Regions from separate parts of the Priestia sp. FSL W8-0001 genome, predicted to be linked through region 1. Evidence: riboswitches for the same ligand, from Rfam matches in the RefSeq annotation. Region 1 holds a riboswitch; each other region holds the start of a gene.

Evidence for each region. Region 1 has a riboswitch for thiamine pyrophosphate ahead of tenI (thiazole tautomerase TenI). Riboswitches for the same ligand answer to the same signal wherever they lie in the genome.
Region 2: another riboswitch for thiamine pyrophosphate. It lies ahead of tenA (thiaminase II); the one in region 1 lies ahead of tenI (thiazole tautomerase TenI).
Region 3: another riboswitch for thiamine pyrophosphate. It lies ahead of MKZ18_RS04860 (acetylornithine deacetylase); the one in region 1 lies ahead of tenI (thiazole tautomerase TenI).
Region 4: another riboswitch for thiamine pyrophosphate. It lies ahead of thiT (energy-coupled thiamine transporter ThiT); the one in region 1 lies ahead of tenI (thiazole tautomerase TenI).

What each region holds. Positions count from the first base shown of each region.
Region 1 covers NZ_JBBPAL010000001.1:578,795-584,790, forward strand. Annotated here, with positions in the region: gene MKZ18_RS03085 (SpoVR family protein) at 1-65, shown strand, start outside; gene MKZ18_RS03090 (acrylyl-CoA reductase family protein) at 102-1,091, opposite strand; gene MKZ18_RS03095 (amino acid ABC transporter ATP-binding protein) at 1,201-1,935, opposite strand; gene MKZ18_RS03100 (amino acid ABC transporter permease) at 1,966-2,670, opposite strand; gene MKZ18_RS03105 (amino acid ABC transporter substrate-binding protein) at 2,654-3,466, opposite strand; gene MKZ18_RS03110 (hypothetical protein) at 3,860-4,060, shown strand; TPP riboswitch at 4,145-4,243, shown strand; gene tenI (thiazole tautomerase TenI) at 4,325-4,951, shown strand; gene thiO (glycine oxidase ThiO) at 4,935-5,996, shown strand, end outside.
Region 2 covers NZ_JBBPAL010000001.1:1,705,143-1,711,138, forward strand. Annotated here, with positions in the region: gene MKZ18_RS08990 (MerR family transcriptional regulator) at 1-541, opposite strand, end outside; gene MKZ18_RS08995 (SDR family NAD(P)-dependent oxidoreductase) at 809-1,231, shown strand; gene MKZ18_RS09000 (SDR family NAD(P)-dependent oxidoreductase) at 1,255-1,581, shown strand; gene MKZ18_RS09005 (ArsR/SmtB family transcription factor) at 1,597-1,899, shown strand; partial or broken gene MKZ18_RS09010 (aldehyde dehydrogenase family protein) at 2,011-2,553, shown strand; gene tenA (thiaminase II) at 2,886-3,575, opposite strand; TPP riboswitch at 3,688-3,786, opposite strand; gene MKZ18_RS09020 (sodium/glutamate symporter) at 4,182-5,558, shown strand; gene MKZ18_RS09025 (TspO/MBR family protein) at 5,734-5,996, shown strand, end outside.
Region 3 covers NZ_JBBPAL010000001.1:924,079-930,074, reverse strand. Annotated here, with positions in the region: gene MKZ18_RS04880 (ABC transporter substrate-binding protein) at 1-791, opposite strand, end outside; gene MKZ18_RS04875 (ABC transporter permease) at 788-1,540, opposite strand; gene MKZ18_RS04870 (ABC transporter ATP-binding protein) at 1,537-2,301, opposite strand; gene tenA (thiaminase II) at 2,294-2,965, opposite strand; gene MKZ18_RS04860 (acetylornithine deacetylase) at 2,965-4,242, opposite strand; TPP riboswitch at 4,351-4,453, opposite strand; gene MKZ18_RS04855 (HAD family hydrolase) at 4,760-5,413, opposite strand; partial or broken gene MKZ18_RS04850 (cytochrome P450) at 5,728-5,996, shown strand, end outside.
Region 4 covers NZ_JBBPAL010000001.1:1,942,835-1,948,830, reverse strand. Annotated here, with positions in the region: gene MKZ18_RS10285 (TcaA NTF2-like domain-containing protein) at 1-162, opposite strand, end outside; gene MKZ18_RS10280 (TcaA NTF2-like domain-containing protein) at 192-1,136, opposite strand; gene thiT (energy-coupled thiamine transporter ThiT) at 1,322-1,894, opposite strand; TPP riboswitch at 1,955-2,057, opposite strand; gene MKZ18_RS10270 (GNAT family N-acetyltransferase) at 2,125-2,619, opposite strand; gene MKZ18_RS10265 (cysteine hydrolase family protein) at 2,715-3,293, opposite strand; gene MKZ18_RS10260 (cupin domain-containing protein) at 3,315-3,626, opposite strand; gene MKZ18_RS10255 (YqcI/YcgG family protein) at 3,601-4,368, opposite strand; gene MKZ18_RS10250 (alpha/beta fold hydrolase) at 4,572-5,396, opposite strand; gene parC (DNA topoisomerase IV subunit A) at 5,570-5,996, opposite strand, start outside.

The DNA.
Region 1 (5,996 bases):
TAATGGAAGAAAAGCCAATTGCATTTACGTACGACGGGAAAACGGTGCATCGAAAGCACTTATAATGAAAGGAGAAGCATTCGCTTCTCCTTTTAGCGTATTTACAGTTTAATGAGGATACGACCTTGAGCCTTTCCTTCAAGCAGTGTTGGAAGATGGTTCGGTACATCATTAAGAGAGATTTCTTCTTGAATGAAGTCTTCAAGCTGATAGGGCTTAAAAGTTGTTGCTAGCAGCCTCCATGTCTCGTTTCGAAGGGACATTGGGCAATAGACAGAATCAATACCGAGTAAGTTCACACCACGTAAAATGAATGGGAAAACTGTAGTTGGGACAGCTGTTCCAGCCGTTAAGCCACTAGCTGCAACAGACCCACCGTATTGAAGTTGTGATAGCACGCTTGCGAGCGTTTCACCGCCTACGCTATCGACTGCAGCAGCCCACTTTCCTTTGGCGAGTGCTTTGATCTTTCCGTTGTAAACATCTTCTCTAGTTAAAAGAGTGGTAGCCCCAAGATTGGTTAAATAGGTGGCACTAGAAGATTTTCCAGAGCTCGCAGCAACCTCATAGCCCAGCGTTGATAAAATAGAAACCGCAAAGCTTCCCACACCACCTGTAGCGCCAGTGACTAGGACAGGACCATCTTGTGGTTTCAAGCCCGAATCAATTAGCTTCTTTACAGATAAAGCAGCCGTAAAACCAGCTGTTCCAATTATCATAGCTTCTTTTAAGGTTAATCCATCGGGAAGAGGGACAATCCAGTCGGCAGGAATACGAGCGTATTCACTATAGCCACCGTAATGAGACACTCCAATTTCATAGCTGGTTGCAATCACTTCATCACCGCTTTTAAAGCGAGGGTTATCCGAAGTAACAACCGTACCTGCTAAATCAATTCCTGGTACAAATGGATACGCTTTGACGATATTTCCATTGGGAATGCTAGCTAGGCTATCCTTATAATTGATACCTGAATAGTGAACTTTAATGAGGACATCACCTTGTGGTAAATCATCAAGTGTGAGCGTTTTGATATGAGAATGAACCTGTTCTTCTTCTTTTGTTAATACAAGAGCTTTAAAATTTTGCATGTCCTCTTGTCTCCTTTCATATCATAAATCTTATGTTTATTATAAAAGACAAAAAGTCAAAAGTATAATGTAATGCAGATAATGAAAAAGACTGCGGTTAAGCAGCCTTTTACTGAATCATATTTAAAAAGCGACGAGTTCGCTCTTCTTTAGGTTTTTGGAAGATCTCTTCTGGTGTTCCACGCTCCATAATAACGCCTTGGTCCATAAAGATTACTTCATCTGCCACTTCGCGAGCAAAGCGCATTTCATGTGTAACCACGACCATGGTCATACCTTCTTTTGCTAAATCTTTCATAGCTTTTAGCACATCACCTACAAGCTCAGGGTCTAAAGCAGATGTAGGCTCATCAAATAGCATGACTTTAGGATCCATAGCCATTGCACGCGCGATACCCACACGCTGCTGTTGTCCTCCTGATAATTGAAATGGATAAAAGTTCACTTTGTCTCCTAGACCAACTTTTTGTAGTAGGGAAACAGCGCGCTCTTTTGCCTTTTGTTTTGGAACACCTTTTACAATAACAGGTCCTTCCATGACATTTTCAAGCGCTGTTTTGTGAGGAAACAAATTGTAGCTTTGAAAAACCATTCCCGTTAAGCTGCGAAAAGACGTTATCTTTTGCTTCGGTAAATTTTTCTCAAAGCTGACTTCTTGGTTATCGATGATGATTTTACCATTAGTAGGAAGTTCCAGTAAGTTTAAACAGCGAAGAAACGTTGTTTTTCCGGAACCTGAAGGACCAATTAGAACCACTACTTTACCTTGCTCTATGTTTAAATCAATTCCTCGCAATACGTGTAAATCATCAAATGATTTATGAAGGTTCGTAATGTTAATCACGCTAATAAACTCCTTTTTTAATACGGTTATCTATCTTGAGACATAACGGTCAAGCTTTGCTTCAATGCGTCCTTGAACAATGGAAAGAATGGTACACATAATCCAATATAAGAGAGCTGCTTCCGTATAAAGTAGTAAAAATTCATAGTTTGTGGCCGCAATCTCTTGTGCTCGACGAAACATTTCGGTTACTAAAATAAGAGATGCTAACGACGTATCTTTAATAAGGCTAATGAATGAATTTGATAGCGGCGGAATCGATACGCGCGCGGCTTGAGGTAAAATAATACGTTTTAAAGCTTGAGCGTATGTCATGCCGATTGAATAGCCGGCTTCCCATTGACCTTTAGGAATGGATAAGATGGCAGCACGAATAATCTCAGATGCGTATGCGCCCACGTTTAATGAAAAGCCAATGATTGCAGCAATAAATGGATCAATTGTAATGTCTAGCGTTGGCAATCCATAGAAAATAATAAATAATTGCACAAGTAAAGGTGTCCCACGAATAAGTGACACGTATACGCGCGCAATTATAGTAAATATTTTTATAGAAGATAAGCGACCAAGCGCTGTAAGAATAGCTAAAATAAGGCCTAATACAAATGAAATAAGCGTTAGTGGAATGGTATATTGAATAGCTCCCTCTATCATTGGATAGAGGGAGGATTGAGCGATAGAGAGTAAGCGCTCTGCACGCTCAGGGTCAGTAAAGATACTATTTAGGAGAAACATCTTCACCAAACCATTTCTCAGAAATTTTAGCGTATGTGCCGTCTTCTTGCATATCTGCTAAAGCTTTATTTACTTCTTCCACTAACTTACCGCTATCTTTGCGAAACATTAATCCACTTGCTGATGCATCTTCTGCTTCATCCACAATTTTTACAGGTGCATTTGGACGCTGCTTTTTATAGTCTAAGAATGATAATTTATCATTAATTGTACCGTCTACACGTTTTGAAACGATTAGTTCTGCTGATTGCGTGAATCCTTCAACACCCACTAGCTCAGCTTCATATTTTTTTGCTAAATCAGCATAGTTACTTGTGAGTGATTGTGCTGATTTTTTACCTTTCATGTCTTCAAATGATTTAACATCATTATTGTCTTCACGAACAACCAGCACCGCTGCAGACTCAATGTATGGGTCAGAGAAGTCGTATTTTTCTTCACGGTCTGGGCGAATTCCAACTTGGTTAGCAATCATGTCAAAGCGCTTTGCGTCTAGACCAGCAAACATTCCATCCCACTGTGTTTCTTTAAATTCAGCTTTCACGCCAAGACGTTTTGCAACTTCTTGTGCAATTTCAACGTCAAAGCCTGTTAGCTTATTAGCGTCGTCATGGAACGTAAATGGAGGATACGTACCTTCTGTTCCAATTGTCAGAACGCCATCCTCTTTTACTTTTTCGTATAAATCTTGATCACTTTTACTTGCGTTATTTGTTTCTTTGTCATTTGAGCCACAAGCTGCTAGGACAACTGTGAACGCTAATAAAAGGAATAAAAATGCAACTGATTTTTTCATTTTTTGTTAAACCCCCAGTAATTTGATAGGAATTATATTTCTTGATAGCGTAATTGATATTAAACAAGAAGAAGTTAAAAGTCAATAAAAAAACTTCTAATAGATAGTATGGCTTTTCTCAATGGGTTTATGTACTTTGTAGACCATCAGAAAAAGGGTGAAGACTAAAAAAGGAAGAGGGGGCTTAGCACATTTAAGATGATTAGTTTAAGGGTAAAAAGGAAAGGGAATAAGTAGATAGCCGATGATACTTTAACAAACGTGACGCTCTTCTCTTATCGTTTTTGGGACAATTGTTTTATTTTGATCAGATATTCCTTACTCATACTCGAAACTTGTTATAATAGAGAGAAGAGCATTGAAATTAGGATTTGAAAAGTGGAGATAAGTTTAATGAGAAAACGTGAAGTATGGAAATATATTTTATTGATTGTAACAATTGCGGGACAAGTCATTAGTTTTATCTTTTTAATGGTCAACAGTATAGCTGCTTTGTTATTCTACGGATTTTATATTTTAACATTTGCCATCTTACTGAGCTCATTTCTGTGGGAAGAGCATAGGGAAAAAGAAAAAGAGCTCGAAGATTATTAGCTCAATACATGAGAAAAACGGTCCAGTAGGTTGTAATCACTCACAAATATGTTATACTTCTAAATGAAAAGTGAAAATATTAGAAAAAATCACTAGGGGAGCCTTTATGGCTGAGACGAAAAATTCGGACCCTTTGAACCTGATCTGGTTTGTACCAGCGTAGGGAAGTGGATGAGCCATGTTTACATAATTAATGCATGCCAAACCACTCTACGTTGTAGAGTGGTTTTTTTACGTTTATGTCGAAATAAAGGTGAGGATGCTATGGTACCCAAGTTACACGCTGTGTCAACAGGGAAACAGCCTCTTGAACAGCTTTTGAAAATTATCAGAGACATTGAACCATATGTAGGAGCTATCCATATTCGAGAAAAAGAGCGAACGGCACGAGAGTTAGAAGTGCTTATTGGAGACCTGAAAAAAGAAGTTCCGGCTTCAAAGCTAATTGTTAACGATCGAGTAGATGTAGCTTTTGCTGCTCAAGTCAAAGGTGTGCATTTGGCTTATCACAGTCTAAGTGCTCAAGGAGTAAAAGCACATTTTCAGCAATTGATTGTTGGTAAATCTGTACACAGCGTTAAAGAAGCAAAGGAAGCTGAACAATCAGGCGTCGACTATGTCATTTATGGTCATATCTATCCATCGCAATCAAAACTGGGTCAAACACCTCGGGGACTTGAACAGCTGAAACAAGTCGTTGATTCAGTGCAGATACCGGTAATTGCAATCGGGGGAGTTATGCCTTGCAATGTAAGAGAGGTATTGAGTACAGGGGCACATGGCGTCGCTGTCATGGCTGGTGTATTTAAAGATGAAAACCCGTTACAAGCGGCAAAGGAATACGGTGAACAACTACGAAAGTGGAGTGATACATATGGAGGCACATTATGATGCGCTCGTTATTGGTGGTGGAGTTATTGGAGCTTCAACTGCGTATCAGCTTTCTAAAATGGGGTATAAGGTAGCCATTTTGGAAAAAAATCAGATTGGTTGTGAAGCATCGGGAGCAGCTGCTGGAATATTAGGAGCACAAGCTGAAATTGATGAAGAAGGGCCTCTTTTGGAACTAGCCATTCGAAGTAGAGCACTTTTTCCGAATCTGGTAGCTGAATTAAAAGAAAAAACAAATATTGATGTTGAGCTCATTCAAAAAGGCTTGTTAAAAGTAGCAACAACTGAAGCTGAAGCAAACGTGCTACAAGACAAAGCGGAGCGCCACAGACGGTGGGATTCAGACGTTAGGTGGTTATCTCCTGACGCAGCAAGTGAAGCTGAACCGCTCTTAACCCCTGATACATACGGGGCGATTAGCATCCCAAAAGATGGACAGCTGATGCCAGCTAAGCTAACTCATGCTTTGGCACACGGAGCTTTATACCATCAAGCGGCAATTTATGAGAACTGTCATGTCCATCACTTTATATACGATAACAAAAAGGTAGTTGGCGTTCGGACATCAGCGGGCAACTTTTACAGCGACCAAGTGATGGTAAGTGCAGGTGCTTGGACAAAAGAGCTGGTGGCCGCTATTCATCCAAAGCATCTGTTTCCTATTAAAGGTGAGTGTATATCTCTCACGACGAATCAGCCAAGCATTCAAAAGACTATTTTTTTAGATGAAGGATTTTATATTGTTCCAAAAGCAGGAGGAAGAGTAGTGATTGGAGCTACAAAGCGCGCCCATGATTACACGAAGCACGTATCTGCAGAAGCTATTGAATTTCTAATTAGCAAAGCGATTTCTCTCGTTCCATCACTTGCAAATGCATCGTTTGAAAAAGCATGGGCAGGACTTCGTCCGCAAACAGTAGATGGGTGGCCGTATTTAGGACAGCACCCTGAGCTAGATAATGTTTACTTAGCTTGTGGGCACTACCGAAACGGTATTTTACTAAGTGCGATTACAGGGAAAATTATGGCGGAACAAATGATGGGT
Region 2 (5,996 bases), 1.1 Mb from region 1:
CGTAGCGTCGCACCGCTTCTACAAGTTCTCCTTGCAATATTTCTCGTTCTTGTACGATAACGTCATTAGAAGAGACGGGTTCTGATTCATTAGCATGAAGATGACTTTGTTTGTTTAGTAGCTCTTCATTAGACACGTTCGCTTTCTCTTCAGTAATTGGTTCTTCAATAGGCGGGTGAGTTTCCTTTTCATCTATTTCCTCAATTCTGTCTTCAGGTTTCTCAAGGGATTTTGACTCTACATCTTCGTTCGTCTCTGCAGACGACACTTCGTCAACTGTAGGAGCAGCTTCTTCATAGACCGTCTGCGTTTCTTGGCTCACTAGCTGTATGTATTCTTTCACTTCATCTAAGGTGCAGTTTTCCGCAAATAGCTGGTTAATATCACTGAGCAACTCAATTTTGTCCTCAGTATATACACGTGCTCCATCTCTTCTCTCAATATATAAATAACCCTGTAAGGAACTTTCCCACCCTTTTAATGTGCGACGATCTATATCTAGGCGGTCACATACAGCTTTAATTGTATAAATTTCAGTCATTTTTTTTCCTCCTCTAATTCTTTCCTAATAATAAAAAGTATGTACTAGCTTGATTTTCGTTGTATGTTGTATTCACCATATCTAACTAATTTTTCCTGCTAGGTGACAAAGGTTGTCAAAACTAGACGACATTAGCCTTTTATGTAAACAAAAAGAGAAATTTGTAAAATGCTCGTATGTATAAAAAGTTGACAGTATAAACTAAGTTCGATAAGATATGTTCAAATGTTTAAGTTTTTAAACATATAAACGCAAGGGCTGTTTTAAATGGAAAAAGGATATGCTTTGATTACAGGTGCGTCAGGTGGAATTGGAAGACAATTGGCATATCATTTTGCGGAAGATGGCTATTCACTCGTATTAGTAGCACGTAGTAAAGAAAAGCTGGAAGAGTTAAAGAAAGAGCTTGAAAATAACTATTCAATTTCTGTTTTAATTAGTATAAAAGATCTTTCTAAACAAAAAGAGGCGTTAAAGCTTTACGATGAAATAAAGCAACAACGTATTACGGTTCAGTTTCTAGTCAACAATGCTGGCTTCGGTTTATATGGTACATTTATCGAGACATCTTGGGCTGAAGAAGCAGATATGATTGACTTAAATATAAAAACGCTCACGTATTTAACGAAGCTATTCTTACCAGAAATGGTGGAGCGTAACCAAGGGCGAATTCTTAACATTGATCAGTAGCTTCTTTTTTACCTGGACCATTGATGGCTGTTTACTATGCAACAAAGGCCTATGTTTTATCGTTTACTGAAGCGTTGGAGAATGAGTTGAAAGATACTAATATAACCATTAGTGCGCTTTGCCCGGGGCCTACTAAGACGGGCTTTAGTGACCGAGCTAATTTAAGTAGCTCAAAATTATTTGAATCAGGGGCTCTCCATGTGGAAGATGTAGCGAAAGTAGGTTATGAACAATTCATGAGAGGGAAAACGATTATTATACTTGGAGCTAAAGTAGCAACTATGCTGCCGAGGTTTTTCCCACGTAAGCTTATTACAAAAGTTGTAAGAAGTATGCAAGAAGTTAAGTAAGAGAGGATAGGTAGCATGAGTACACGCGCAGTGGAATTATTTCGATCAAGTATTCCTGTTTTTCAAGCACTAAGCGATTCAGCGAGACAGGACATTATTTTATTATTAGCAGAAAAGGAACCACTAACGGTCAATGAAATCGCAAAAGAATCAACCCTCTCTCGACCAGCAGTTTCTCATCATTTAAAAATATTACGTGACCAAAAGCTTGTAAGTATTGAGCAAAAAGGAACGCAGCGTTATTATTCACTCGCATTAGAAGATGCGGTAGGGCTATTAAAGGAATTAATTTCAACAATTGAAAAAGAATGTTTATGATCAAAGAGGTGAAGAAATGAAGCATAGTGAGTATTACGTTACAGATGAGAACATTATCAGCAATATTGTCGAAAAGCAAAAGCGGTAACGCAGTTTTATGGCGAAGATGTACTCACAAGCGGGCGTTATGGCAGAATTGTCAGTGAGAGACACTTCGATCGTTTAATTGAGTTTTTACAAGATGGAAAAGTTGTAATTGGCGGTAATTATAATGAAGAAACGCTCCAGATTGCTCCAACCGTCTTAGACGAAGTAAAATGGGATTCAAGCGTTATGCAAGACGAAATTTTCGGTCCAATTTTACCTCTTATTGAATATGAAAGTGTAGATGAGGTCGTAAGTGCAGTTCATCAAAAAGCAACGCCGCTAGCTCTATATTTGTTTTCAGAAAGTGAAGAGGTTCAGCAGCAAATTATTAACACGGTTTCATTTGGGGGAGGGTGCATTAACGATACGATTATGCACCTGGCAACGCCGCACCTGCCATTTGGAGGAGTTGGAGAGAGTGGAATCGGTCAATATCACGGTGAGGCAAGCTTTAAAACGTTTTCACACTTTAAAAGCGTGCTGAAGCAAACAACAAAGTTTGATTTTGCCTTTAAGTATCCGTCTGATAACCAAAGTCTAAAAACGATTAAAAAGTTTTTGAAATAACGTCAAACGAAGAGGCTGGGACATAAGTAATTCAGCCAATGATAAACCTGAACGATTGAGAGTTTCTCGCTTTTAATCGTTCAGGTTTTTTGGTTCATTGTGAAAACAATGTTGGAAACAGGGTGGAATGGAGCGTAGGACACTCGACTCCTGCGGGAAAGAGAGGGAAGACTGAGATCCCGCAGCGCAGCGAGGAAGCTCAGGTTCCTCCCCGCGGAAAGCGAGTGGCCGTAGCGCAATGGAACGAACGTGTTCAGACAAACCAAAAAGATTGGAACAGCTATTGTTCGTCTCTTAGAAGCAATCATTTTGTTATGTCCCAAACTCGTTTGTTATGAGTGCACGATGGTTTGAGATAGAGGCCATTGCTCTTGTTTGTAGGCCATGTCCCAAAATAGATACTCAAGTTCGCAACTTTTGATAAAATGCTCTTTCATACGTCTACGTTCCTCAGCTGAAGCTTTTTCTGCTAACTCATCTAATTTGTCACAAAACCATTTTGTCGTTTCTTTCATTTCTCCATTGGTATAAAAGGAAATCCATTCGTAAAAAGGGTGATCCGGTGTTAAGTTCACTTCGCCTGCAATGCGCTTGCCAATTTCAACGTATGTCCATGGACATGGCAGTAGCACAGCAATAATTTCACCTAGTGTCCCTGTATGTGCGACCGTCATCATATGGCTAATATAATGATTTGCTGTTGGTGCTAAGGGCTGATGCTTCATATCTTCATAACGAATGCCAGCTACTTTACAAAAATTATTATGAGGATGGACTTCACTATGTAAAACAATTGAAATACCGTTATTAAACACTTCCATTTCATCACGGGTACTACATTTTGTTAACGCCGCACCGTATATGCGAACAAAAGCAGTTAAATATTCATAATCCTGTGACACATAATGAATTAAAGCTTCTTTTGGAACTTTTCCTTCCTTAATACCTGCAACAAATGGATGTTGAAAGATGGCATCGTAAATGTAAGCTGCTTCTTTGCGTAATTGAGCTGAAAATGACAATTGATATTCCTCCCTAATTGAATCCACAAGGAACGCGCTTATAAATGTAGGCAATAACAAAAAAAACACCCCATTATATGGAGTGGTAAAGACAGTTGTTGGTGTATTACACGACAACGCCGTACCACTTTCCTACGCTGGTATAAGCCAGATCAGGTTCAAAGGGATCAAGATTCCTTGTCTCAGCCAAACGGCACCCCTAGTGGATTCTTTCATTTTATTCTTATTCAATTTAACATAAAAAAAAGAATTATACAAAAGTTTAGAAAGAATGGTTCAAAAGTAACGGAAGTAGTAGTTTGAATAGTGATATTTTTTAAAAAAATAAACGAGATAAATTACATATGAAACTAGTAACTAAACGATTGAAGTAGTTAATGAAAAAATGAGAAAATTGTCACGAATCTTGTCGGAATGTGCAAAGGCTGTGCTATCATGCTATAATAATTGTAAGCTCGTTACGTTTAAACAAGCTCAATTAAAGAATTAAGCTACAAATTGAAGAGGTATTTAGCTGAAGCTAAATGGCCTTTTCAGTTTGCCTAGTTTAATATAAATTAGTCCTGTCGATTTAGTAGGAATTATATTTTTTAAGGAGGTTGTTTAATGAATCTATCAGCATGGGATTTATTTGTGGATCTTGGTTTCATCTCACTGTTATTAGTGGCTGGTACCATTATTCGAGCAAAGGTCAGGTGGGTACAAAACTTATTTTTACCTGCGAGTATTATTGCCGGAATATTGGGTTTAGCATTAGGGCCAAACGGTATTGGCCTCATTCCATTCACTGATCAAATTGGAACTTATCCAGGTATTCTAATCGCGGTTATTTTTGGTGCAATTCCAATTGCAACTCAAAGTGTAAAGTTTAAAGAAATAGCGGGTCGCGTAGGTAGTATGTGGTCGTATTCTCAAATGATTATGCTAGCAATGTGGGGCGTCGGTTTACTATTTTCATTGCTGCTATTAAATAACGTTTGGGGAGATTTAAACTTAGGATTTGGCTTGTTATTAGCAGCAGGATTTATCGGTGGACATGGAACAGCGGCTGCTGTCGGAGATGCGTTTGCAAAGCAAGGATGGGAAGAAGGATTATCGCTAGCGATGACATCAGCAACAATTGGTGTTATTTGCTCAATCGTAGTAGGGTTGGCGTTCATTAAATATTATTCGAAAAAAGGTGAAACAAATTATCTTGCAAGATTTGAAGACTTACCACGAGAATTAAGAACAGGATTAATCCCCCCTGAAAAGCGCACTTCTACAAAAATGGATACGGTATCATCGATTGCTGTTGATCCACTTGTCTTACATGTGGCTTTAGTGACAATTATCGCATTAGGTGGCTACTATTTAAGTGAGCTAGGTCAAACGTTGTTGCCTTCAGTAACAATACCGGCTTTTTCACTAGCTTTTCTTGTAGGTTTAGCTATTAAAGGTATTATGAAGAAAACGAATAGCGATCAGTATATTAATGCAGATGTAATGAACAGAATTAGTGGAAGTGCAACAGACTTCTTAGTTGCGTTTGGTATTGCTTCTATTAGTTTATCAGCGGTAGCAAGCTATATTGTACCTTTTGCACTGTTATTATTATTCGGTCTGTTGTTTGCATGGTTTGTATTCCGAGTTCTTTCTGGCAAGTTCTTTGGTCCAATTTGGTTTGAACGAGGAATTTTCACTTGGGGATGGATTACAGGAACAACGGCAATGGGAATCGCACTATTGCGTATCGCGGATCCTGAAAGCAAAAGTAAAACACTCGATGATTACGCGTTGGCATATATACCGATTGCGCCGGTAGAGATTCTCCTTATTACATTTGCTCCATTAATGATTGCAACGAGCCAGCATTGGTTGTTTGTGCTTATTACAATTGGAGCAAGCATAGCTATTTATTTATTTGCCATGTTAAGAGGATGGGTTAAAAACGAAAAGAAATCATCCAGTCAATCAAGAAGTATAGAAGCAAACTCAAAATAACAACTCAGCCTAAGGCTGAGTTGTTATTTTTTTAGGAGTCAAAAGGCCTATTCTAAGAAAAATTGTTAACGAGTGCATAAATTTAAGTCAGACGAGGTATTAATGAAGAGAAGCTACTATTTTATCTTTTTAGCTAGAACAACTATATTTACATCTACAGGAAAGGAGAAATAGTATGGCAAATTTTCGTTTTTATAGTATCTTAAATGCGATTGGTTTAGTTCTTGTGTTAATCGTAAACTATTTAGCGAACGCTTTACCAATAGGTGGTCAAACTACAGGTGAAGTATCTGATAGCGTACCAACACTGTTTACGCCAGCAGGCTATGCGTTTGCGATATGGGGCCTAATTTATACGCTTCTAATTATCTGGATTATTCGTCAATTTATTGCGAGAGAAGATCAAAAAGAAATCTATGCGAAAATTGGTATTTGGTT
Region 3 (5,996 bases), 350 kb from region 1:
ATATCAAGAGCTTCATCCGGATGTTCATTCATGAATTCATAGCCCTTTGTTGCTGCTTTCCAAAAAGCACGAATTGATTCTTCATCTTTTTCCCATGTATGATCACTTGTTACGGCTACTAGCTCGTAATAATTGGGAACACCATAATCGGTTGGATTAAAATAGCGTGTATCATATCCTTTGTCTTTTAAAACAGGAACTTCATGGTTAATATAAGCCCCGATTACCGCGTCGACTTTTTTGGTTACAACTGAAGACCCTAATTCAAAGCCTACGTCAGCCATTTTTACCTTGTCCGGATTCCCTCCGTCCGTTTTGATCATCCTTTTCAGCAGAGCTTCATTTAAAGGAATTCCCGTATAGCCTACCGTCTTGCCTTCTAAATCTTTTGGGCGTTTAACAGGACTTTCGTCTAAAAACACAACGTGATTTAACGGAGAACGGACAATAGCTCCTACTGACTTCACCGGAACGTTTTCGTTGGCTCTTGCCATTACGACATCTGGCTGATAGTAAAAACCTAACGTGACTTTACCCGTAGCCGCTAGATTTAACGGGTCGGTTGGGTTGGCAGGATATTGAATATCTACCTTTACACCTTCTTCTTCAAAATAACCTTTTTCTTGTGCTACGTATAAAAAGCTATGTACAGCGTTTGGATACCAATCGAGCATCACCGTTACTTCCTTTAAATCTTTTTTATTAATTGATGAGCTTGTAGCGTCTTTCCCACAAGCTGCCGTTACTACTACTAAAAGCAGCAATGATAAACTAACTAGCCATTTTTTCATTTAAATTTCCTCCACTTCAGTGATTTACGTTCAATCCATGTAATGCCAATAAAAGAGATGATGCCGATAAGGGATAACACAACGATTGGAGCGAATACACCAGCCCCATCAAACTGTGTCATCATCCGTCGACTGAAATAACCTAAACCGGCTTGTGCACCGAGCCATTCACCGATCGCAGCGCCAATAACGCTTAAGGTTACCGCTACTTTTAAACCTGAATAAAAATGAGGTAAAGCGGCTGGAACACTTAGCTTCATAAAAAGATCTCGTTTAGTCGCTCCCATCGTTTTTAAAAGTTCAACGTGTTCACGTCTCGTTGAGCGAAGACCATCAAACGTGTTAACGGTAATAGGGAAAAACGTAATTAAGACCGTTACAACTACTTTGCTCCAGATTGAATAGCCAAACCAAAGTACAAAAATAGGCGCTAGCGCTATGATTGGAATGGTTTGCGAAGCTACTAAAATAGGATAGATAGCCCGCTCAATGGTTTTGTTGTTATTCATCCAAATCGCAACCACCACGCCTACAACAATTGAAATGGCTAAACCTATTAAAATAATCCGTAGCGTTGAAGGTAAATGTTCAATGAACAGCACATCTTTTAGCTCCCATATTCTCACGCACACCTCAACTGGAGATGGTAAAATAAAGGGCATCGCCACAACATAAGCGATAACCTGCCAAATAAGCAGCAACATGAGCGTTAAAATAATAGATGAACTCCACTCTTTTACCTTCTTCATGCATCCACCTTCATTCTGAGCTCTTCCATCAGTTGATGCTTTAGCTTTACAATCTCTGGTCGATCTATATCCTTCAGAGACCTTGGCCTTTCAAGAGGTACCTTGACCTGCTGAAATTCCTTTAAAGGCTGCTTATCAAAGATAAAGATTCGATCTGATAAAAACAGCGCTTCCTGTACATCATGGGTGATAAACAAAATGGTTTGCTTACGCTTTTGCCACTGTTCAAGCAGCCACTCCTGCATGGATAGACGAGTAATGGCATCCAAGGCACTAAACGGTTCATCTAGCAAAAGTACGTTTGACCCGCTTAGCACGCTACGAAGAAACGAAACCCGCTGCTTCATTCCTCCTGATAAATCGGCAGGAAATCGATGTTCATACCCTTCTAACCCAAATTCACTTAGCAGCTCTTTTACTTGTGTATATGCTTTTCCCTTCGCTACTCCTTTTAACTCTAAAGGTAAAGCAGCGTTATCTAGAATCGTCCTCCAAGGTAAAAGAAGATCTTCTTGGGGCATGTATCCCACATGACCCAATCTACTATGATGCTGCTGACCATTAATTAAAATCCTTCCCGTCTGCTCTATCTCTAACCCGGTAATGAGTCGAAAAAGCGTGCTCTTTCCTGAACCGCTTGCACCAACAATGCTGACAAACTCTCCTTCTTTAATATCAAAATTAAGAGATTCTAAGATTGCTCCTTTGCTTTCTTCATATGAGAAAGTCACCTTTTCAAACTCCAAAGCTTTTTTATACATGAACAGGCCACATCGCTTTTTCATAAGCCATATCCCAGAATAAGTATTCAAAGCGCGTCGTATTAATAAAGATTTCTTCTAGCTTGTTAAGCTCTGCTTCTGATTTTCCTTCTGCTAGCTGATCCATTAGATCGATGCACCAAGTCGCAAGCTCACCAAATTCAGCTGAGCTGTACATGTGAATCCACTCACTATAAAGCTCATGAGCTGCTCCAGGCTGAGTGGAAAGCTCTTTGCCAATTTCCCAATAGCTCCACATGCACGGGAGCAGTGCGGCAACAAGCTCAGCTAGCGTTCCGTTTTGAGAAACGTGAAGCATATAGTGCGTGTAAGCAAGCGTTGTTGGCGCGGGCTCTGCTGTTTCTAGTTCTTCAGGAGTAATTAAAAAACGTTTTGCATACTGTCTATGTAGCTCCATCTCTTCGTTGATTGTTGAATGTAATAACGCTGCAAATTTCCCCATCGTTTGAACATCTGTTGCTTTTACTGCTCCAAGTGCAAATAGCTTCGCATAATCAATTAAATACACGTAATCTTGTACCATATAAAAGCGAAACTTCTCTTGCTCTAACGTCCCTTCTCCCATCCCCTTTACAAAGGGATGCTCATGCGTTTGCTTCCAAATAGGCTTTACTTTTTCATATAAACGTTCACTGAATCTCATTAGGCACTCTCCTTTTTTGTATGTAGCCACTCATAAATAAACTGAACCATCACTTTCGTGTAATCGAGTAATTGATCAACGGACAGCTTTTCATTAACAGCGTGTGCTTCCGTTAATTCGCCTGGGCCATAAATAACTGTAGCTATACGTGCATCAGCTAGCCAGCCACCGTCCGTAACCGTTGGAGAAACGTTGACTTTCGCTTCTTTCATTGTCACTTCTCTATGAGCACTGACTAACGAGTGAACTGCTGGGTGATTTCTATCTACTTCAAATGCAGGGAAAATTTCACCTCTATCTTCAATCATTGATGTTCCTCCCCACTTAAACGTTGGGAGATTTTCTCTTAGCCACCGATCTGCTTTTGCAACCTGTAACAGATGGTCTTCTACTTCTTTCGCTACTTCTTCATACGATTCATTTGGATAATAATGAACGGTCACCCACAGCCTGCACTCATCTGCGATAAACGCTGCGTGGCGACCACCTTCAATAACCGCTGGATTTATTGTATTTGTTCCAGGCGGAAAGCCAGGATAGCTTTTGACAACAGCCCAGTGGCGCTCTAACTCTTGTAGTGCACCAATTAATTTCATCATTTTTTCAATTGCACTGGCTCCCAACAAACCGCCGCCGGCATGAATCATTTGTCTTCTTGTGGCATCATGATATGTTTGCTTACTTTTCACAGTTATCCACCCGGTAATGACTCCACCTTGACCTTGGATTTGCAAATCACTTGTATCAACCACAACCGCAAAGTCTGCGCTATATCCTCGCTTGCAGCATTCAAGGGTACCTGCCTCTCCAACCTCTTCACCGATAACTGACTGAAACACTAAATCACCAGGAAACTCCACTCCAGCTTCACGTAGAAGCTTAATAGCAAACAGCGCACCAGCGAGTCCGCCTTTCATATCGGCAGCGCCTCTCCCCGTAATAAATTCTTCACCGCACCTCGCTTGAAACGGATCAGCATTCCATCCTTCGTCTTCGTTAACAGCTGCAACATCAATATGTCCATTAATAATCAAGCTCTGGTACCCACTTCGATTTGTTCCCTTTAATGTTCCAACAACGTTAGGATCATTTGGATACACGTCCCACATATCTGTTTCAAAACCATAGCTTTCCAACAGCCGCGCAATATAGCTCTGCGCTTCTTTTGTATTACGTGCAGGTGGTGCTGGTGTTTTGTAAGATATGAGCTTGGTCAAAAGTTCAATAAGCTCATCTCGTTTGTCATCTACTTGCTTTACTACATCCGTAATATTCATACCAATTCCCTCCTTCTAAACCACATAAAAAAAGCGCTTCTTTTCATAGAAAAGAAGCGCTTGAATATACACATGTATCCCTCTTACATCACGTAAAAGTCATAGATGTAGCACACAATACCTCTTTCCTACGCTAGTATTACCTAGTTCAGGTTATAAGGGTTAAGACAAGCGTCTCTCTCAGCTTTGAAAAGCACCCCTAGTGGTTTGATAATGACTATTTTTTTGTAAAACTATCTGATTATTACCTCTATTAGTTGTACCACACTACCTTATATAGTTCAATACAATTTGCAGAATTCTAATTTGACCTTCAAAGCCACAATAGCGTTATGTTTAATTCTATCGGATGCCTACCAAGTATAGAAGACTAGGGACGAGCTATTCAGCTTAAAATCCCTCCTTTTCTATACTTACTTCTTTTGACAAGTTGGACAGTAATACAACCGCCTCGTATTCCGTTCCCAAAAATACACTTAGAACCATAGAAAGTGGAGCTAATGCTAGCTTCACTTTTTTAATGACTTACCTGTTCAATTACTTCTTGCAACGACTTCTCTTTCATAGAGGCAATGCGTAAGTGATACGTTTCAAACGTCAAATGTGCAGAGAGACGATTCGGCACAATTACACATTGTAAACCCGCAGCAATCGCAGCTTTTGCACCGTTGGCTGAGTCTTCAAAAGCAATGGCTTCAGAAGGTTTTACGCCTAGCTTTTCAACTGTTTGCTTATAAAGAGCTGGATCTGGCTTAACTTTTTCCACGTCGCCACGCGTTTGCATCACTTCGAAATGACCAAGGAGATCTAATTCCTTTAAAAACGACGTAACCCATGCACGGTCTGAACTGCTAGCTAAACCAATTTTCAGTCCTAATTCTTTCGCTTCTTTTAAATACTCAAGAACGCCTTCACGAGCTGCAAGCTGCTTCATTTTTTCTCGGTGACGCTTTAATGACTCTTTTGCAATTTCTTCCTTCGTTAATTCACGACCAAACTGCTCATATAAAAAGTCGTAAAGCGCTTTGGTATCCGTTCCTATATAAGACGCAAACTCTTCAATTTTCAAATGTACGCCACGAGGTTCTAGCATATCGCAGTATACTTCATACCAAACTGATTCTGTATCTACAATTAATCCATCAAAGTCAAACACAATTGCTTTAATCATCTTTCATACCGCCTTTATATCTCAATTCTAGTTAATATCCTATCACGTTCTTATGAGTAGGGCTACAAATGTATATTTCAGCTAGCACATCGACATATGGATATCATTTGCATTTTTTTCATTTCTTTACGCTCAACTTTTCTATTTCAGTTGATGAGCAAACAATACCCCCTATATAATTAAGGTACATTTTGAACTATAGGTTCATTTTATCGAACTGTATGCACAAAAAGTTTAGAGAGCATTTACTCTTTTCCATCTCTATAGAAGGAGGAACGAACAATGAAACAAGAAGTAATTCCGGTAACTGAGATACCAAACTAACGCTGTTAGATCCACCTGATCACCGTAAAGCACGCTCTTTACTTTCTGCTGCTTTTACACCACGTAGCTTAAAGAACTGGGAGCCACGCATTCGTCAAATTGCTGCTAATCTTGTCAAAGACATCGAAGCGAATACAACTGTAGATATTGTCGAAGTTTTTGCATCGCCTTTACCTAGCTACGTGATTGCAGATTTATTCGGCGTACCGATTGAAGACCGTCACCAGTTCAAACATTGGATAGACGTATTATTTCAACC
Region 4 (5,996 bases), 1.4 Mb from region 1:
ACTCTTTTGTGTCTCATTAGCAGACTCATCGACATCAACCAGAACGGTAGCTTCTGATTCAGGCTCTTTTGGTGTCGGAGCCGGAGCAGACTTTGTCTCACTACATGCTGACAGCACAAGCCACAGGGAACAAATTATGGCCACCATATATAGATTTCCCATTTGAATCCCCCTTTTTTCTTTTATCTTGTTTAACTTTCAAACGTGGACAGCTCAAATGCGCCTGCAGGAATCGTCCATTTAGACTCAGAAGCCTTTTCTAAATGATGAATAACAAAAAGAGAATTTGCTTTTAGGGTCACGACAATTGTTCCTTTATTTCCATTATTGTCCGTATCGTAATGAATAACAGCTTGATTATGTTTAAAAATTATGTTTTCTGCTTGTACTGTAGCTACTTCTACTGAATTTGGTGGCTTATAGGCATGAATCTTCACCGTAGCCTCTGAGCTAGAAGAAGCATAAAACTCTACGATTGGAGCACCTTTTAAGTCAGAATTGGCAGTGGACCATTTACCGTTATATTCATTTAAGCTAGCTGCTCTTGTAATAGCTGGTGCATTTGACTTCGTTTCTTCTGCTTTATCCATTGTATACGGCTCTACGCTTTTAATTCGCAATGTACCTTGATCGCTTATTAGCGTATACAATTGATTAATACTCTTTGTATAATCCTTTTTATTAGGTTGATGGATGGTGACCTCTTCAAACGTTTGTAAATTTATTTGATTTTTCTCAGCTTCATACCAGTTCACAACTTGAAACGTCTTTAGTTCTTGACGAATTCCTTGCTCCGAAAAATTATCAATTTTCATTACTTGCTGTTTATAAAACTCACTATCTTCTATTATATATGTCTGAATTGACTTAGCTGATTTATGAAGGATTCCATCATGTAAAGCCTTGAAGTAGCTATTCATAAACTGCGAGATTATTTTTTCATCTATTGTATCTGAAATATCATATCTGTACTGGTTTTCAACAACATCTTTCTTTGCTTCTTGATCATGACTTTCTATCTCTCCTGCAATCATCAAGTCCGTATCGACTTCAGTTGCTTTTTGAGCTTTTTGCTGACATCCTGCGAGTAAAAGGGATGTTGCAATCGTCATGTAAAGGAGATTACGTTTGTTCATTAACATGATTCCTTCCTACAAAAAATGGTATGTATATTCTTCCAACAAACAGACCTAGTATACCATTCTACAAAAAAACCCTCAACCCTTTCATAAAAAGAACAAAAACACTGAAAACATGTAAATTGGTTTAAAAACGCAAAAAACCTATAGGATGTTACTCCTATAGGTTTCATTCCTTTTATTTATGATGCGCGATTTAATACCACTCTTGCAGCAGACGGAATTAATACGGCTAAAATGATTAGGCAAGCAATCATGGATCCCACCATTGCTAGTCCGTTCATCGTAAATGAATACCATAATGCAGATACTCCTTTTGGCGCATAAGAGCCCCAAAAAATAATCCCTGCAACAAAGTGCCAAAAATAGCGAGCAACGCTGCCGATAACAATTGCTAAAATAATAAATGTAAATGCTTTTGTTCGATTGTTAGTAGCTAAGTTCTGCTTAATAGCACCAGACAATAGCCCTGCTAGACCAATGAATGCAAATGCAATAAAATATTCGATAAATGCTTGTAGAGGTGTTAATACATAAGCAGTACCCGTGACAACTTGTAGCAATCCCCACAAAAATCCAGCTACCACGCCTGATTTAAATCCCCATCGAAAGCAAATAATGAAGATTGGTACCATGGAAAATGATATGGACACGGCAGGTGCAATTGTAATTGATGGCAATATATCAATTATCATTGCTAGAGCTGCAAAGATTGCCACTTCAATTTTCGCTTGTAAAGACATTCCTTTGTTCATCGTCTTTTCACTCCTGTTGTAAAATCATTAGTATTCAACGACAAACACAGGAGGCAGCACAAGCTGCACGCTCCACACTCCCTACGCTAGCATTAACTAACAGGTTCAAAGGGTCAGAACAATTGGTTCACTCTCAGCCATTCAGGCTCCCCCTGTGGTACGTTGATATGTATTATTAGAACGCTTTCTATTATAACATAATTCTCAAACAAGATACTATTTAATTTCACTTAAAGAATCAGTTGATAAAACAGAACATCTTGCCATTGATTGAACTTCCATCCTACTTCTTTAAATTCCCCACAAAAGTTAAATCCAAACTGTTCATGCATTTTAATACTTTTATCGTTTCCTTTTGTAATACCAGAAATAACAACGTGATGATTTAACTCTTTTGCTTGTACTAGAATAGCTTCCATTAACCTTTTACCAATTCCAAATCCTTGGTGAGCTTCATCTACATAAACGGAGAGTTCAACTGTTCGAATATATGCTTCTTTATCACGGTAGGAAGACAAAGATGCGTATCCAGCTACTTCACCATTTCGTTCAGCAACAAGCAGTGGAAACAGTTGACTTTGGTCGTGAGATTCAAACCAGCTTTTACGTTGCCCAATTGTTACAGGAGTTAAGTCAAATGTTGCTGCGCTTTGGCGTACTGACTGATTATAAATAGCCACCATTGTAGGTAAGTCTTCTGCTAAAGCTTTTCTAATTACTGTCATGATGTATCGTGCTCCTTTTTCAAAATGATGTTTCTATTGTACTTGTTTTTGTCAGAATAATCTACACAAAAAACCTGATGCAAAAGCATCAGGCCTCATTTTATATATTGATAGGATTGCAGTACGCGTAGGGCTTCGGATGTTGAAGTAACCGTTGCAAATTCATTGTGAAGAGATGATAAGCTTAAGCGATGAACATCTTCTGCTGCAAAAGTTGTTTCACCGTCATATGATAACAGATTGAAACACGCAGTTGCATCGTGGATGACGTAAGTGCGATAACCTAAGTTTCCTGCCATGCGTGCCGTTGTAGAGACGCAATGGTTCGTTGTTAAACCTACTAGTATAAGCGTATCGTATCCGTTTTCCTTCAGATAGTTATCCAGTTCTGTTCCTATAAAACAGCTATTTTTATGCTTTCGAATTAAGTATTCATCACCAACAGGACCGAAACCTTCTTTGAAACGGAATCCTTCCGTCCCTGGAAAAAGAGGAGATGTTTCGCTTTTTGAAGCATGCTGGACATGAATAACCGGAAACTGCTGTCTCCTCCAAGCTTGTAAAAGAGTGAGCATATTATCTTCTGCATGAATATTATTACGAGTTCCCCAAGCATCTTGTTCAAAACCTTTTTGTACATCTATTATGATTAAAACAGGGTTTGATTGAATCATTCCAGTCATCAACTTCTTTCATCAAAATTTTAAAATGGAGATTACATACGTACAACCATTCACATCAGCTTTTGACGCATGCTTTGTGTGTTTTGGTAAATAAATACGATCTCCCGCTTCGCACTGAGTTGTTTCTCCCTCAACTGTAAAATAAATAGATCCTTTAATAATATGAAGAATCTCGTCGGTAGGGTGAGTATGACTTGGGTGTTCCTGCCCTGCAACATCATGTTGAACCTCTACATAACCGGTATGTTTTGGAAGTAGTTCATGTATAACTTCTTCAAGACCACCGCCAATTCCTTTTTTAATAAAGGCTTTTTTTAACTCCATCTCTTTCACTCCTTTTTAGCTTGAATGGACATTCTGTTGGGAACGAGTTGTTAACATCTCGTAAGAAATACTGCTTCCATTCATGATTTTCTTGATCTCCATACCATCCTAGATGAGGATGCGCTTCAACTTTGTCGTAATCTTCAAGTCGATTCCGAACCGTTTTTTGAACTTGCTGTCCCATTTTTGTATGAGGAGTCATTCCCTCAAACACCCATCTAGGCTGAAATGTAATTATGAAACTGCTGCTCTTTCGGCTTTTTCGTAATTCATGTACAGGCGTATTACAGACAACAAATATTGGCTCACCTTCAAAACAAAACTCCCATAGAGGATCGTTAGGGTTTTTGGGGATTTCTTCGGGCCAAGGCTTTCCATCAATTCGATGTAAAAATGTGAGGGTATCCCAAAACATCGTTTCATACTGAATCATCGTACGTTTTTTATGTTCAGGCTCAAAGAACACAACAAATGATGTATAGCGACCTAATGTGCGAAAGCATGCCATATATTCTTTAAGTGCATCTGCACAGAGCCTGATATCTTTATAATTATATGGTGAAGACACAAACGCAAATCGCAGCAAATCTTTTTTTAATCCCTCTACTCCTAAAATGCAGGGGAAAGGGTTCTCTTCAGAAAGCATGTCTTGACTAAAATCACTAAAAACCGCTTTTCCCCATTCAGGAACAATAGGCGAATCCATAATTTCCTTGCTATTGAATAGCTTTTTATTTCTCATTAAAACCCTCCTTACAGATTTCCACCAGATATTTTTATTAGAAACAGGGACGCTTTATATTCGTTTTCCTTGTATTTTCCAAATTCACAAACGACCGGAATAGGAAATAAGTAAACTTTTAGAAAGAAAGGCTTTTGGTAGGAATTCCACCGATTTGCCTATAGAAGACCGTTTATCACCATAATTTTATATCCTCGTTGCAGTCAACCTCTTTTCGCAGCAGAATAAACAATGTCTTTTAAGGTTTCTGTAAACTTTTTTTGTTCATCGTAAAAAAGGCCGTGACCGCTCTTTTCAAAAGGAATTAACGTTGAACCCTCAATTCCTTTATGCATGGCTTCAGCTAAAGGAAACGGACAAATTTGATCTTTCTTTCCGTGTAAAATATACGCTTTTACAAAAATTTGACTCAAGTCTTCACGGAGATCTTCATCACGCAGTGACTTTGCTGTTTTAATCGTTCCGTGACCCGAAGCTTCTAGACCTAGTAATTGAAACCAATCTCTAAAAGAAGAGCTAATTTTTGAATTAAAAAATTTCTGGCCAAAATCGGCGAGCATAGCTGGTCGATCTTGATACGTCGCTTGAATGATGCTATCTACTTCTCCCTTAGAAAGTCCATAAGGAAAATCGTCTCTTTTAATAAAGTTAGGGACAGCTGCACCAGCTAGAATCAGTTTGTTCACACCAAATCCTAAATGTCTACTCATATACCGCAAGGCGATTGCTCCTCCCATTGAAAAACCAACTAACGTTAGAGCTGAAAGTTGTAAGGCGTGAATAACTGCTCGAACATCGTCGGCTAATGAGTTATATGTATAGCCTTTGAACGGTCGACTTGATTTTCCAAACCCGCGTAAGTCTATTGCAATGCAGCGAATCCCATGTTTCGGAAGCTCATTAAACTGATATTCAAACATTTTATGATTAACTGGCCAGCCGTGAAGAAACAGTATAGGCATTCCACTTCCAATGTCTTCAACATATATTTTCGTACCCTTTTGATCAACGGTAAGGTAATATCCCATAAAAATACACTTCCTTTCATTATGCCTACTTTATTTTTATGTTGATATTCTCTATTCATGTTGATATTTTCTTAGCTGCTATTTTTTATTTATATTGATTATTTAGAACATAGTTTATATAGAATTTATATAAACTAAAAAGAACGCTGCAAAACAGCGCTCTTTTTAGTTTATTATTTTGTTTTTTTTTCAATCCACATATCAATAACGTCCCCGGATTCCGCTTGATCGATTGCAAATGAACCGTTGCTATAGCGATCGCTTGGTCGCATTGACGCTGGATCAATGCGCTCTGTTTGATTTTTCTCAGACTGTATCACAACCTCATCTTCCTTCGTGACAATCTTCACTTTTGTAATTTGATGAGGATTTGCTTTTAATTCACGAACCATTACTAATCCACGTTTCGCTCGAGATGACTGCTCAAATTCTGTCATTTTTGTTTTCTTAATAGCACCTCGGTGCGTTGTAATAAATAAATCTGTTTCCTTCACTTTTTCTTCACTAAAAACAGCTCCGCTAACGACATAATCATTTTCTTTCAAATTGATTCCTTTTACACCTGCAGCGCGCGTTCCAACAACATTGACTTCCTCTTCA